DNA from 3 places in the Bacillus sp. DU-106 genome. Region 3 is predicted to be linked to each of the others. Evidence: riboswitches for the same ligand, from Rfam matches in the RefSeq annotation. Region 3 holds a riboswitch; each other region holds the start of a gene.

Region 1 (4,584 bases), 2.7 Mb from region 3:
CAGATCTTGAATTAGCAGCTAAGTCTATCGTTGCATCAGCATTCGGATTCTCAGGACAAAAATGTTCTGCATGTTCTCGTGCAGTAATCCATGAAGATGTATATGATCATGTATTAAATCGTGCTGTTGAATTAACAAAAGAATTAACAGTTGCTAACCCAGCAGTATTAGGTACAAACATGGGTCCTGTTAATGACCAAGCTGCATTCGATAAAGTAATGAGCTATGTTGCAATTGGTAAAGAAGAAGGTAGAATCTTAGCAGGTGGCGAAGGAGACGATTCAAAAGGCTGGTTCATCCAACCAACAATCGTTGCTGACGTTGCAGAAGATGCTCGCTTAATGAAAGAAGAAATCTTCGGACCAGTAGTAGCATTCTGTAAAGCGAAAGACTTCGATCATGCACTTGCAATTGCAAATAATACGGAATACGGTTTAACAGGTGCTGTTATTACTAACAACCGTGACCATATTGAAAAAGCACGCGAAGACTTCCACGTTGGTAACTTATACTTCAACCGTGGATGTACTGGTGCAATCGTAGGTTACCAACCATTCGGTGGCTTTAACATGTCTGGTACAGACTCTAAAGCTGGTGGACCTGATTACTTAGCACTTCACATGCAAGCAAAAACTACTTCTGAAACTTTATAAGAAATAGTAGAGGAGCTCTTCACAGAATGTGAAGAGCTCCTTTTAAAATTGAAATCCTATATATTACCATCGTTCGAAGGGAATGAGCTAAAACCTATTAATAGCGGGATAAACATGTGAACAGAAATAAAATGATGAGAAAAGTTGACTTATTAGTCATATTTTTTAGTATTCATTTTGAGAATTTCCTGTATAATACAATTTGAAAGAAAATCTATGGTTCGACAAGGAACACTCCTTTCGGTTTTGCTCACTGAAAGGAGTGTTTTTTTATGTAGCTAAAAATTCTTGCGTGCTTATTACATTTGCATATACGCCATTTAAACTAGCTAAAATTGTATTGTGAATGTAAACAGCTGGTATAGTAGCGTTCTTAAAAGACAGGTCTTTTGTAGCACAAGCATCATGTATAACGGTACATTGAAAGCCAAAATCGAATGCAGCCCTTACTGTAGCATCGATACACATATGAGTCATCATCCCACATACAACGACATGTTCAATATTTAAACGTTTTAATTGCTCTAGAAGATTAGTTTCTCGGAAGCTATTTGGATAATGTTTGACTATAACTGTTTCTTCTCTAAGTGGACGTACGCTTTCGTGAATATGTACACCTTCTGTATTAGGTAGGAAAAAAGTAGCGTCATCTTTTATAGCTACGTGTTGGATATGAAAAATAGGTTCGCTGTTTGTTCTAAAGTGTTGTAATAACTGATTAGCATATTCGCTTGCTTCTACTGGATTACGCAATTCCATCTTTCCATTTGGAAAATAATCGTTTTGAATATCGATGAGTAAAAGAGCTGTTTTCATATATTTATCTTCCTCCGAGTTTCATATTCAAATAAATTTATTCAATTCGTAGAGAAGATTCTCCTGTTTAAAAATATGAGGAAGAAGAATTTTAAATAACCTTGAAAGTTACTATTTTCTCATGAATTTTCATCTGAAAATTTTAATAAAGGAATAATTAATATTTTTCTAAAAAATGTATTGACTCTTATTATTCTGAGTTCTATAATGAGAATTAATTAAACGACAATTAAATCGATACATTCTTATCCAGAGAGGTGGAGGGACTGGCCCTACGATACCTCAGCAACGGGTTTTTTTAATACCGTGCTAACTCCAGCAAGCCATATAAAGGCTTGGAAGATGAGAAGATGTGAACGAGTACATATAAGTGCTCTCCTTCTTATCTTTATGGTTGATAAGAAGGAGAGCACTTTTTATTTTACCTCGAAAGCTCTGCTTCAAGTTTTTACAGCATATAGGAGGGGAAAAAATGATTTCTTTTAACAATGTAAGTAAAGTGTATGAATCAGCTGGGCAATCTGTTCATGCGGTGGAGGATGTAACATTATCAGTTGAGAAAGGCGAAATTTTTGGCATTATTGGTTTTAGTGGCGCTGGAAAGAGTACGTTATTACGCTTAGTAAATATGTTAGAGAGACCGACGGCAGGAACGATTTCAATAGATGATAAAGATATTACATCATTATCGACGAAAGAATTACGTAAACTGAGACAAAGAATCGGAATGATTTTCCAAAGTTTTAATTTATTTAATTCAAGAACAGTATTTGGAAATATTGCTTATCCATTAAAGTTAGCGAAAGTACCAAAGAATGAGATAAAAGAAAGAGTAAATGAACTGCTGAAGTTTGTAGGGTTAGAAGATAAAGCAAACTATTACCCAGAGCAGCTATCAGGTGGACAAAAGCAGCGTGTGGGCATTGCTAGAGCACTTGCGACATCGCCAGATATTCTTATATGTGATGAGGCAACATCAGCCTTAGATCCAGAAACAACGACAGAAATTCTAAACTTATTAAAGAAAGTAAATAGAGAATACAATTTAACAATTCTTCTTATTACACATGAAATGCATGTTGTGAAAGAAATTTGTCACCGTGTAGCTGTAATGGAGAAGGGAAAAGTTATTGAAGAAGGAAAACTGTTTGATGTTTTCACGCAACCAAAAACAAAGACGACTCAAAACTTTGTACGTTCTGTCATTAATGATCATTTACCGGAAAGTGTTCTAGCGAAAATTCAAAATGGTGGTCAAATTTATCGTCTAACATTTACTGGTGAGGAGACAGGACAGCCGGTACTATCATATATCGCAAAAAACTATAACGTCGATGTAAATGTACTGTACGGAAATATTATTGAACTTCAAAATGTGCTATTTGGAAATCTTCTTGTAGAGTTGCAAGGGGAGCAGAGGGAAATTCAAAAAGCATTACAACATCTAAGACTGCAAGTGCAGCTGAAGGAGGTAGAAGCTCATGCGAGTTGATTGGAGTATATTTTGGCCGCGCATACTAGATGCGACGGGGGATACCCTCTTAATGGTAATTGTAACCCTTATATTTGCTACAATTCTTGGTATACCGCTAGGTTTACTTTTATATGTAACGAGAAAAGGAAACTTTTTAGAAAATAAATGGGTCTTTTCTATTCTTAACATCATAATTAATACAATTCGTCCGGTACCATTCATTATCTTTTTAGTAGCGTTAAGTCCACTAACGAGAAGTGTTATCGGAACGACGATTGGAACAGCAGCAGCAATTTTCCCGATGACGTTAGTCGCATCAATTGGTATTGCTAGAATGGTTGAAACAAACCTTGTTTCCGTTCCGAAAGGAGTAATTGAAGCAGCGCAAGCAATGGGCGCCTCGCCAATTAGAATTGTTTTTGAAATCCTTGTACCAGAAGCGTTAGTACCATTAATCTTAGGTGTCACATTTATGACAGTTGGTTTAATTGAATTTTCTGCAGTTGCTGGGCTTGTCGGTGGTGGCGGTCTTGGTGATTTAGCAATGACATATGGTTATCAACGTTTTGATACATCAGTTATGTTCGTAACGGTCGTGTTACTTATTATTCTCGTACAGATAGCTCAAAATTTAGGGAATTACTTTGCGAAAGTCTTGTTACGCAGATCATAAAAAGGAAGAGAGGAAAAGAGAATGAAGAAAATTTTAGCATTTGCATTATCAGCGATTGTAGGAGTCTCAGCATTAAGCGGCTGCTCAAGTGGAGACACGGGTGCAGGAGCGAAAGAAAAAGTAGTTCGCGTCGGTGTAACTGGAACGGATGGAGACGCTTGGGAAATTTTGAAGAAAAAAGCTGAAAAAGAAGGGATTAAGATTAAACTGGTGGAGTTCTCTGATTATACAACTCCAAATAAAGCTTTAGCTGATGGAGATATTGAATTAAACTCATTTCAGCATATTGCTTTCTTAGAGCAATTTAAAAAGGAACATAAGTTAGATATTACAGCTGTTGGTACAACACAAATTGCACCAATGGGTTTATACTCTGAAAAATATAAGAAATCAAATGAAATCCCAGATGGTTCAGAAATTGCAATTCCAAACGATCCAACGAACCAAGCACGTGCATTAAAACTTCTTGATGCAGCTGGATTATTAAAGCTGAAAAAGGATTTTGGTCTATTTGGAGATCCAAGTGGTATTGCTGAAAATCCGAAGAAATTAAAAATTACACCGGTTATCGCACAGCAAACACCTCGTGTGTTAAAAGATGTAGCGGCATCAGTTATTAATAACGGTGTTGCTGGTCAAGCTGGATTAGATCCAGCGAAGGATCCTATTTTCTTAGAAGATCCAAAGAATGAAAATGCGAAGCCTTATATTAATATTTTCGCAGCTCGTACGAAAGATAAAGATGATCCAACACTGAAAAAAGTAATTGAATTATACCATTCAAAAGAAGTAACAGATGCAATTAAGAAAGAAACAAATGATGGTTCAATTTCAGTAGATCTTTCACTTGAGGAGCTTGAAAAAATCGTAAAATAATGATTGGGTTTAATGGACTAACAGAAGGAACCCCTCCGCTGTTAGTTCGTTCAACATATAAACTTAACAAACCCTAATTCTGTACCTTCCAA
Region 2 (4,584 bases), 980 kb from region 3:
TATTGCAATTAAGCATGCCTTTCCGATTATGAAACAACAAAAATATGGTCGTATTATTAATGTCGCTTCTATTAACGGCCTTGTCGGGTTTGCTGGAAAAGCTGCCTACAATAGTGCAAAACATGGCGTAATTGGATTAACAAAAGTTGCCGCTTTAGAAGGTGCTACGCATGGTATTACTGTTAATGCCCTTTGCCCTGGTTATGTTGATACCCCCCTTGTACGTAATCAACTACAAGACTTAGCTACTACACGAAATGTACCACTTGAAAATGTTTTAGAAGATGTTATTTATCCACTCGTTCCACAAAAGCGCTTATTACAAGTACAAGAAATTGCAGATTATGCGATGTTTTTAGCGAGTGAAAAAGCTAAAGGTATAACTGGTCAAGCTGTCGTTATCGATGGTGGTTATACCGCTCAATAAAAATAAAGTTTGCTCAATAAGAGCAAACTTTATTTTTTATCCCGAGGATCTTCGTACTTTAGTAATTGCCGCGGGAGCTTCTCAATTGCAACAATTACCCCCTCTAATTTACTTTCAATACGGTGGAGTAAATATAATGTTACAACAATCGGAAACCCTACATTACCTATCATCTTGATCCACTCTTCCACCCTCTTCCCCTCCTTTCATTATATAAGTAAGAGAAAACACTGCATTTAGGCATAAAAAAACAAGCTATTATGTATTAGCTTGTTTTTCAAATAATGATGCAATTTCTCGTTTATAATCCCCGCGTATAATACCTTTCTCAGTAATAATTCCTGTAATTAATTCATTCGGCGTTATGTCAAATGCTGGATTATAAACATCCGTTCCAATTGGTGCTACTTGTTTTCCAAAGATTTTCGTAACTTCTGTTTCATCTCTTTCTTCAATAATAATTTCGGCTCCAGTTTCTTTCGTAACATCAAATGTTGACAGTGGCGCAGCAACGTAAAATGGGATATTAAAGTACTTTGCTAAAATAGCTAAATTCATTGTCCCTATTTTATTGGCTGTATCTCCATTTGCGACAATTCGATCCGCCCCCACAATAATTGCGTTTATTTCTTTCGTTTGAATAGCATGAGCTGCAGTATTATCTGTTATAAGGGTCACATCAATATTTGCTTGCTTCAATTCCCACGTCGTTAAGCGACCACCTTGTAAAACTGGTCTCGTTTCACACGCATATGCATGTAAACGCACACCTTTCTCTTTTCCAATATAAAAGGGAGCTAATGCAGTTCCATATCTGGCAGTTGCGATACTTCCAGCGTTACAGATTGTTAAAATATTATCGCCATCTTTAAAACATGTTAACGCATATTCCCCAATATTTCGACACACCTCTTCATCTTCCTGTTGAATGCGAAGCGCTTCTTCTTCTAATATTTTTTGTGCTTCTTTTATTGTAGTAATCTCTCGAATAGATTCTCTCATACGATCAATTGCCCAAAATAAATTTACTGCCGTTGGGCGTGATGTCCCTAAATAGTTACAGTCTCTATTAAACTTCTTTTGAAATTCTTCGATATGTAAAGTATTATATTTTTTCGCTGCAAGCGCCAAGCCAAATGCAGCTACAATTCCAATTGCAGGCGCTCCGCGTACTTCTAACATTATGATACTTTTCCAAACCTCTTCAATAGTCGTTAATGTTTTGTATTCTGTGCTATGTGGCAATTTCGTTTGATTTAATACCGCAATTGCATCCCCTTTCCAACTTACAGATCTCGGAACAGTAACGATTGTACTCATGCTTTTACACCCCTTGAAACTGTCTGTTGAAATAATGTTCGAAACAGTTGAATATCAGCACTTTTAGATTCATATTTTATTAGTTCTTTTCCTAAGGATAGCGCTTGTTTCTTAGCTTGAATTCTTGTTTCTTTATTTTCTATTTCATCTAAATCTGCTACATGAGCTAAACCAATTGTTCTACGAATTAGTTCACATCCGGCAAATCCAACAGCATCAGTAAAGATATTTTGCAAAATAATTGGTAACCATTGTTTTTCTTTCGTATATGCTTCTACACCTTCTCCAATCCATAACTTTGTAAAAGTCTCTACAAAATAACTCCACGTCTTTTCTATATGGAAAAATAGTACACTTCTCTTTTCTTCTTCTCTAGATAACGCATTTAATAATAGATTTGCAATAAATTGACCTATGTCAAACCCAAATGGGCCATATGCCGCAAATTCTGGATCAATCACTTTCGTTTCAGAAGGTGACGAAAAAATACTACCAGTATGTAAATCACCATGAATAAGAGTTTCTTTTCTTGTTAAGAACTTATATTTATATTGTGCTACTTTTAGTTTTAAAGTTTTATCACTCCAAAGTTCATCAACCACGAGCTGTAAATCTCGCTCATAATCATTTGTATCATAATGCCCAAAAGGATCTGTAAACACTAAATCCTCTGTAATTTTACAAAGGTCCGGATTTACAAAGGTACCTTCTAGTACCCTTTTCTCTTTTGACTGTAAACCAAAATCTGAAGTGTAAAATAAAACATGTGCTAGAAAACGACCAATATGCTGGGATAAAAGCGGATATTCTTCTCCGTCTATTAATCCTTTTCTTGTAATTGTTAGTCTTGATAAGTCTTCTATTACCGTTATCGCTAACTCTTCGTCATGACTGTACACTACTGGAACATAATCCGGTACATACTGCGCAAAAATTTGTAATGCCTTGCTTTCAATCGTTGCTCTTTTTATAGACAATGGCCAGCTTTCACCAACTACTTTCGCATAAGGCAGTGCTTGTTTTATTATAATGGATTTCTCTCCATCATCTAATTTAAACACGTAATTTAAGTTTCCATCTCCAATTTCATGACAAATGACATTTGCCTTCTCTTCAAAATAGCCATGATCTTTCGCATATTGTACAGCTGTTATTTCTGTTAATGAATAATATCCCATCTTCTTCTCCCCCTTTTTAAATTCAGAGGTTTTTCTAACATAGAAAAACCTCTTTCCACTAAGAAAGAGGTTTGAAGTTTATCTTCTCCCCTCTTATCTGCCAGAAAGTTTTACTTTCTGCTGGAATTAGCACCGTGCCTTTTGGCGTAATAAACGCCCCATTTCACAATGGTATTACGGTCGGTTGCTGGGCTTCATCGGGCCAAATCCCTCCACCTGCTCTTGATAAGAGTTGTATAATTTTTTGAATTTTTAACTTTATGTTGAAGACTATACCAAGAATAAAAATCACTTGTCAACATTTTATTTGTATAATTCTGGACGGCGATCCGCAAAAACTGGAATTCCTTTACGTACTTCTTTAATTTTCTCGAATTCAAGCTCTCCAAATAAAATTGATTCCTCTTCATTCGCCTCTACTACAACTTCACCCCAAGGATCCACAATTAAAGAATGACCTGCAAACACATTATTCGGATCCTTCCCTGCTCTATTACACGCAACAACATAACACTGATTTTCAACTGCTCTTGCTTGCAATAGCAAACGCCAATGTGCTAAACGAACTAATGGCCATTCAGCTACAACAAATAATACTTTTGCCCCTTTAGCAGTATGAACACGCATCCACTCTGGAAAACGAATATCATAACAAATTGTTCCAGCGCATTCAACATCATCTAGCTTAAATTCGCCCGTACCATTACCAGCTATTAAATATTTATGTTCATCCATAAGCTGAAATAAATGTACTTTACTATATTCGTTGACTAACTGTCCTTCATTATTTACAACATACATCGTATTTGTAACGCCTTGCTCTGTTTGCTTTGCTATGGACCCACCAACAATATGTACATCATATCGCTTCGCCCATTCTATTAACTTTTCTTTCGTTTCCACTCCATCCCTATCTGCAATTTCAGAAAGTCTCGTTAAATCATATCCTGTTGTCCATAGTTCTGGTAAGACGATAACATCTGGCCTTTCCTTCATAGCTTCACTTATTTTATTTTTAGCATTCTCAATATTTTTTTCTACATCTCCAAAAACAATATCCATTTGAATACATGCGACTTTCATTTTTTCAGCCCCATTCTTATTTTTCTCTTTACAAAATACTGGAAAGATTATATCATTTGTCACTAGAATTGTAACAACTTTCAAAAGAGGTGGAAAGTATGAAATTATTTCAACCTTCTGAGATAGTAACATCATTGCCAACACAATTTTTCGCTTCACTTGTTGCAAAAGTTAACAAAGTCGTTGCAGCTGGTCACGATGTTATTAATCTAGGTCAAGGTAATCCAGATCAACCAACACCGCAGCATATCGTAAAAGCTTTACAAGATGCTGCCGAAAAGACCATTCATCATAAATATCCGCCATTTCGCGGACATGAAAGCTTAAAGGAAGCCGTGGCTACATTCTATAAACGTGAATATGGCGTCGAATTAAACCCAAAAACTGAAGTTGCTATTTTGTTTGGTGGGAAGGCTGGACTAGTAGAATTACCGATTTGTTTTACAAATCCTGGTGATACGATTCTCGTTCCGGATCCAGGTTATCCAGATTATTTATCCGGGGTTGCTTTAGCAAAAGCACAATTTGAAAGAATGCCACTTATTGCAGAAAATAACTTTTTACCAGATTATACGA
Region 3 (4,584 bases):
GAAGATGAAAAATCCGAAAAATGAACTGGCATATCGCGCGTTTTACAATCCGACAACGTACGTATGGGGACCACCTGGAACAGGGAAGTCTTACAATTTATCACGTATTATTTCGGCTCATTATCAAAAAGGAAAATCGGTACTTGTGTTAGCTCATAGTAACGCGGCAGTAGACGTATTAATGAGTGAAGTAACGAAGCAAATTGAAAAGAAAAAGAAATGGACGCCTGGCGAAATTGTTCGTTACGGTTATAGTCAGCATGAACATATACGAAATCATGAAACGTTACTTGCATCTAAGTTAGTTGAAACGACGAACGGATCATGGGGTGAGGAAAGACTCTACTTAGAAGAGACACGCCAAGATCTTCGTGAAAAAATCTTATCGTATAAAGCAACATCTGCTGATAAGAAGCGTATACAAGAGATTGAAAGTGATCTTCGAAAGCAAAAGGCTAAAATTAAAGAAGTAGAAAAAGAATATATTGAAAATGCGAAAGTAATCGGCGCAACTTTATCGAAATGTGCCATTGATGCGCTAATTTATGAGCGTACATTTGATTTAGTTGTCGTAGATGAGGTGAGTATGGCGTTCGTTCCGCAAATTGCATTAGCTGCTTCACTTGGGAAACGTATCGTCGTTTGCGGTGACTTTTTACAGTTACCTCCAATTGCGATGGCAAATCATGAACTTGTTCGCAAATGGCTTGGGGAAGATATGTTTTACCACGCTGGGATTGTTGAGTCTGTTAATAAATCAGAAGCACACCCAAACCTATTTATGTTGCAGGAACAAAGACGTATGCATGCGGATATATCGAAGTTTACGAATTCGTTTATTTATAAAAATAGAGTATACGATCATCCGTCTGTTTCAGAGCGTAAAGAACTTGCGCAATTGCAACCGTTCGCAAATGAAGCGAGTGTTTTATTTGATACGAGCCAAATGGGAGCTTTTTCGTTAAAAGATGCTGCTTCTGGTTCACGTTTTAACATTATGTCTGGTTTAGTAGCGATGCAAATGATGTTAATCGGATTGTTAGACGGTATTCAATCAATTGGTGTTGTGACACCTTACAGGGCGCAGTCACGCTTTTTATCGACGTGTATTAGAGAAATGTTGCAGAGAACGAAATATCAACACATACCAGTTTTAGCGGCTACAGTTCATAAGTTCCAAGGTTCTGAAAGAGATATGATGATCTTTGATACGGTTGACAGTTATCCACAAGAACGACCTGGCGTACTATTCTTTGACCATAAAAACCATCGCCTCGTCAATGTAGCAGTGACAAGAGCGAGAGGGAAGTTCATTCAATTATCAGATTGCCATTATATGCGTAAAAATCTTTCTAGAAAACAAGCGTTATCGCAATTAACAGCTCATATAGAACGTCATGGAGATGTGTGTGATCGCACGACATCAAGACAATTGTGGGAACGGAAAATTTCGAAACGTTTACGCTGGTTTATGGAAATGAATCTTGAAGAGCCGAAAGGGCTATTAAAAGATATTTTAGCCGCAAAACGAAAAATTATTATTTCACTTCCAAGTACAAAACAAGTAGATAAACGAGTATGGCAAGCGTTCATGCGTACAAATGCACAAATAATAGTTTATAGTGATGGACCAGTTCCACTGAAAAATGTAAAGTTACAAAGACAAAATAAAGCATTCCCGTTTATCGTAATTGATGATGAAATCTTCTGGGCAGGCGCACCGCTCACATCTCAAATGATATTTGAAGGTAGCACGGAATTTCCGTACGTATGTGCAAGACTGCAAGCACCAGAAACAATTGGTGTATTAAAAGGATTTTTAGATATTCGGTAAATTCGGATAGGAATTCCTTGACTTTTACTTGGAATGAACTTAGAATAAAAAATAATTTAATATAATTTTATGAAAATTCTTATCACGAGAGGTGGAGGGACTGGCCCTATGATACCTCGGCAGCGGATTCGTTATGAATACTGTGCCAATTCCAGCAAGGTAACTTGAAAGATAAGAAAGAAGCTCATTTTGACTGTATATACAGAAGCCTCTTTCTATCTTTTAGAAAGAGGCTTTTTTACGTGAAAATAAAAGGAGGAAGAACAATGGGAGCGACAGGAGTAACGTCACAAAGAAAAACAATTGAAGAGAGTATCGAAAGAAATAAGGAAAAGTACATAGAAACAAGTCATGATATTCATGCGAATCCAGAGATTGGTAACCAAGAGTTTTATGCATCTAGAACGTTAAGTTTATTGCTAGGCAGTGCAGGATTTCAGTTGCAGCACAATATAGCTGGACATGAAACGGGATTTATCGCGCGAAAAAGCTCTGGAAAACAAGGACCAGCAATCGCATTTTTAGCGGAGTACGACGCTTTACCAGGACTAGGCCATGCGTGTGGTCACAATTTAATCGGCACAATTAGTGTTGCAGCAGCAATCGCATTATCAGAAACGCTTGAAGAAATTGGCGGGGAAGTTGTTGTGTTTGGTACACCAGCAGAAGAAGGCGGGCCAAATGGTAGCGCGAAATCAAGTTATGTAAAGGCAGGTTTATTTAAAGACATTGATGCGGCGCTTATGATTCATCCGAGCGGAAAGACAGCGACAACGAGTCCTTCACTAGCAGTCGATCCACTTGATTTTCATTTTTACGGAAAAACAGCTCACGCTGCAGCTTCGCCAGAAGAAGGGATTAACGCATTAGATGCGGTTATTCAGCTCTATAACGGTATTAACGCACTTCGCCAACAACTTCCGTCAGATGTAAGAATTCATGGTGTTATTACAGAGGGCGGAAAAGCACCTAACATTATTCCGGACTACGCTGCAGCAAGATTCTTCATCCGCGCAGCAACGAGAAAAAGATGTGCGGAAGTAACAGAAAAAGTAAGAAATATCGCACAGGGAGCAGCGTTAGCAACAGGCACAAAAGTGAAAATCCATCAATTCCAAAATGAAATCGATGAACTACTCGTAACAAAAACATATAACGACGTCGTAGCAGAAGAACTAGAATTATTAGGCGAAGACGTAAACCGTAAAGAAAGAGTGGGTATTGGTTCAACCGACGCAGGAAACGTAAGTCAAGTTGTACCGACAATTCATCCGTACATTAAAATCGGACCAGATGATTTAATTGCACATACGAATGAATTTAGAGAAGCAGCACGTTCAGAACTTGGAGATAAAGCATTAATTACATCGGCAAAAGCATTAGCAAATACGGCGTATCGATTAATTACGGAAGAAGGGTTGTTAGAGAAGGTCAAGGAGGAGTTTAGAGAGGCGCAGAGGAATCAAGGGTAAGGGGATTAAGGTGCTTTTTTCGAATAGCAATCTAATTAATAAGTAGAGATATAAAAAAGAACATTGAAAATCAATGTTCTTTTTTTTGTTACTAATCATTGATTTTGTTGGTTTTTCTCAAGAAAGAGAAAATTTTACTGTTAGTGAGGATAATACGTATCCCTTTATTAGAATGACAATTTCTCCTCGAACTCACTCTTTAAAACAATTAAAGGAGATGATAATCCGAATTGCATTAACGAGTCTAAAAACGCAGCGAGGGAATCCATCGAATCGCTCATGACCTTCATCATATAATTAAATTCCCCACTAATTCGATATAAATCTGTTACTTCAGGAGCGGCATTACAAAATTGAATAAAATCAGAGCATTGGCTCGTTTTAAACATGATGAATGCTTGAATGTTTTTATTAATTTTGGAAGGCTCAAATTTCGTTCGATAAGCCGCTATAACTCCTTGATCTTCAAGCTTGTTAATACGTTCTTTTACAGCAGGTTGCGTCATGGATATAATTCGTCCTATTTCTGAAACAGAAATTCTCGCATTTTCATACAACAAGTTCATAATTTTATGATCGATTTCATCCAGTTTTACGGCGTTTTGCATTGTGTAGCCTCCTTATTTTTGTTTTCTAAAGTAAATTACGAATTATAACTATAATATCATAAGCGAATGGACTAAATTACCTATAAATCTATATTTAAAATGATTGGTGTTTACATGAAAATATAAGTATAGGTTTTTATCAAACGGAAATTTAGGAAGGATGGAAAAAATGAAGAATCTTGATGGAAAAGTAGCGTTAGTAACAGGAGCGAGTCGTGGAATTGGCCGTGCGATTGCGATGAGATTGGCGAAAGATGGAGCATTAGTTGCGATTCACTACGGCCGAAATAAAACAGCTGCAGATGAAACGATTAGTGAGATTGAATCTAATGGAGGAAAAGCGTTCTTAATTGAAGCTGAACTTAATTCAATTGATGGTGTCAAAAAGCTAGTAAAACAGTTAAAGAATGAATTACAAATAAAAGTTGGTACATCAGAGATTGATATTTTAGTAAACAATGCAGGGATAGGTACACAAGGAACGATTGAAAATACGACAGAAGAAGTTTTTGATGAAATTATGTCTGTAAATATGAAAGCACCATTCTTTTTAATTCAGCAAACATTACCATTAATACGAGCAGAGGGCCGTGTGATTAACATTTCATCAGCTGAAGTACGACTTGGTTTTACAGGGTCCATTGCATACGGCTTAAGTAAAGGTGCATTA

Evidence for each region. A riboswitch is a leader RNA that binds a small molecule or an ion and turns the genes downstream of it on or off. The one in region 3 is predicted to bind S-adenosylmethionine.
Region 1: it holds a riboswitch for S-adenosylmethionine, as region 3 does, so the genes downstream of both, C3Y97_RS01840 (methionine ABC transporter ATP-binding protein) here and C3Y97_RS15615 (M20 family metallopeptidase) in region 3, are expected to answer to the same signal.
Region 2: it holds a riboswitch for S-adenosylmethionine, as region 3 does, so the genes downstream of both, mtnK (S-methyl-5-thioribose kinase) here and C3Y97_RS15615 (M20 family metallopeptidase) in region 3, are expected to answer to the same signal.

What each region holds. Positions count from the first base shown of each region.
Region 1 is NZ_CP026607.1:332,259-336,842, forward strand. It holds gene pruA (L-glutamate gamma-semialdehyde dehydrogenase) at 1-653, shown strand, start outside; partial or broken gene C3Y97_RS01835 (cysteine hydrolase family protein) at 904-1,469, opposite strand; SAM riboswitch class I at 1,712-1,818, shown strand; gene C3Y97_RS01840 (methionine ABC transporter ATP-binding protein) at 1,942-2,961, shown strand; gene C3Y97_RS01845 (methionine ABC transporter permease) at 2,951-3,616, shown strand; gene C3Y97_RS01850 (MetQ/NlpA family ABC transporter substrate-binding protein) at 3,638-4,492, shown strand.
Region 2 is NZ_CP026607.1:4,041,259-4,045,842, forward strand. It holds gene C3Y97_RS20370 (3-hydroxybutyrate dehydrogenase) at 1-427, shown strand, start outside; gene C3Y97_RS20375 (YvrJ family protein) at 457-618, opposite strand; gene mtnA (S-methyl-5-thioribose-1-phosphate isomerase) at 686-1,747, opposite strand; gene mtnK (S-methyl-5-thioribose kinase) at 1,744-2,925, opposite strand; SAM riboswitch class I at 3,016-3,157, opposite strand; gene C3Y97_RS20390 (carbon-nitrogen family hydrolase) at 3,229-4,092, opposite strand; gene C3Y97_RS20395 (pyridoxal phosphate-dependent aminotransferase) at 4,107-4,584, shown strand, end outside.
Region 3 is NZ_CP026607.1:3,061,014-3,065,597, reverse strand. It holds gene C3Y97_RS15620 (AAA domain-containing protein) at 1-1,834, shown strand, start outside; SAM riboswitch class I at 1,911-2,012, shown strand; gene C3Y97_RS15615 (M20 family metallopeptidase) at 2,101-3,306, shown strand; gene C3Y97_RS15610 (Lrp/AsnC family transcriptional regulator) at 3,474-3,914, opposite strand; gene C3Y97_RS15605 (SDR family oxidoreductase) at 4,084-4,584, shown strand, end outside.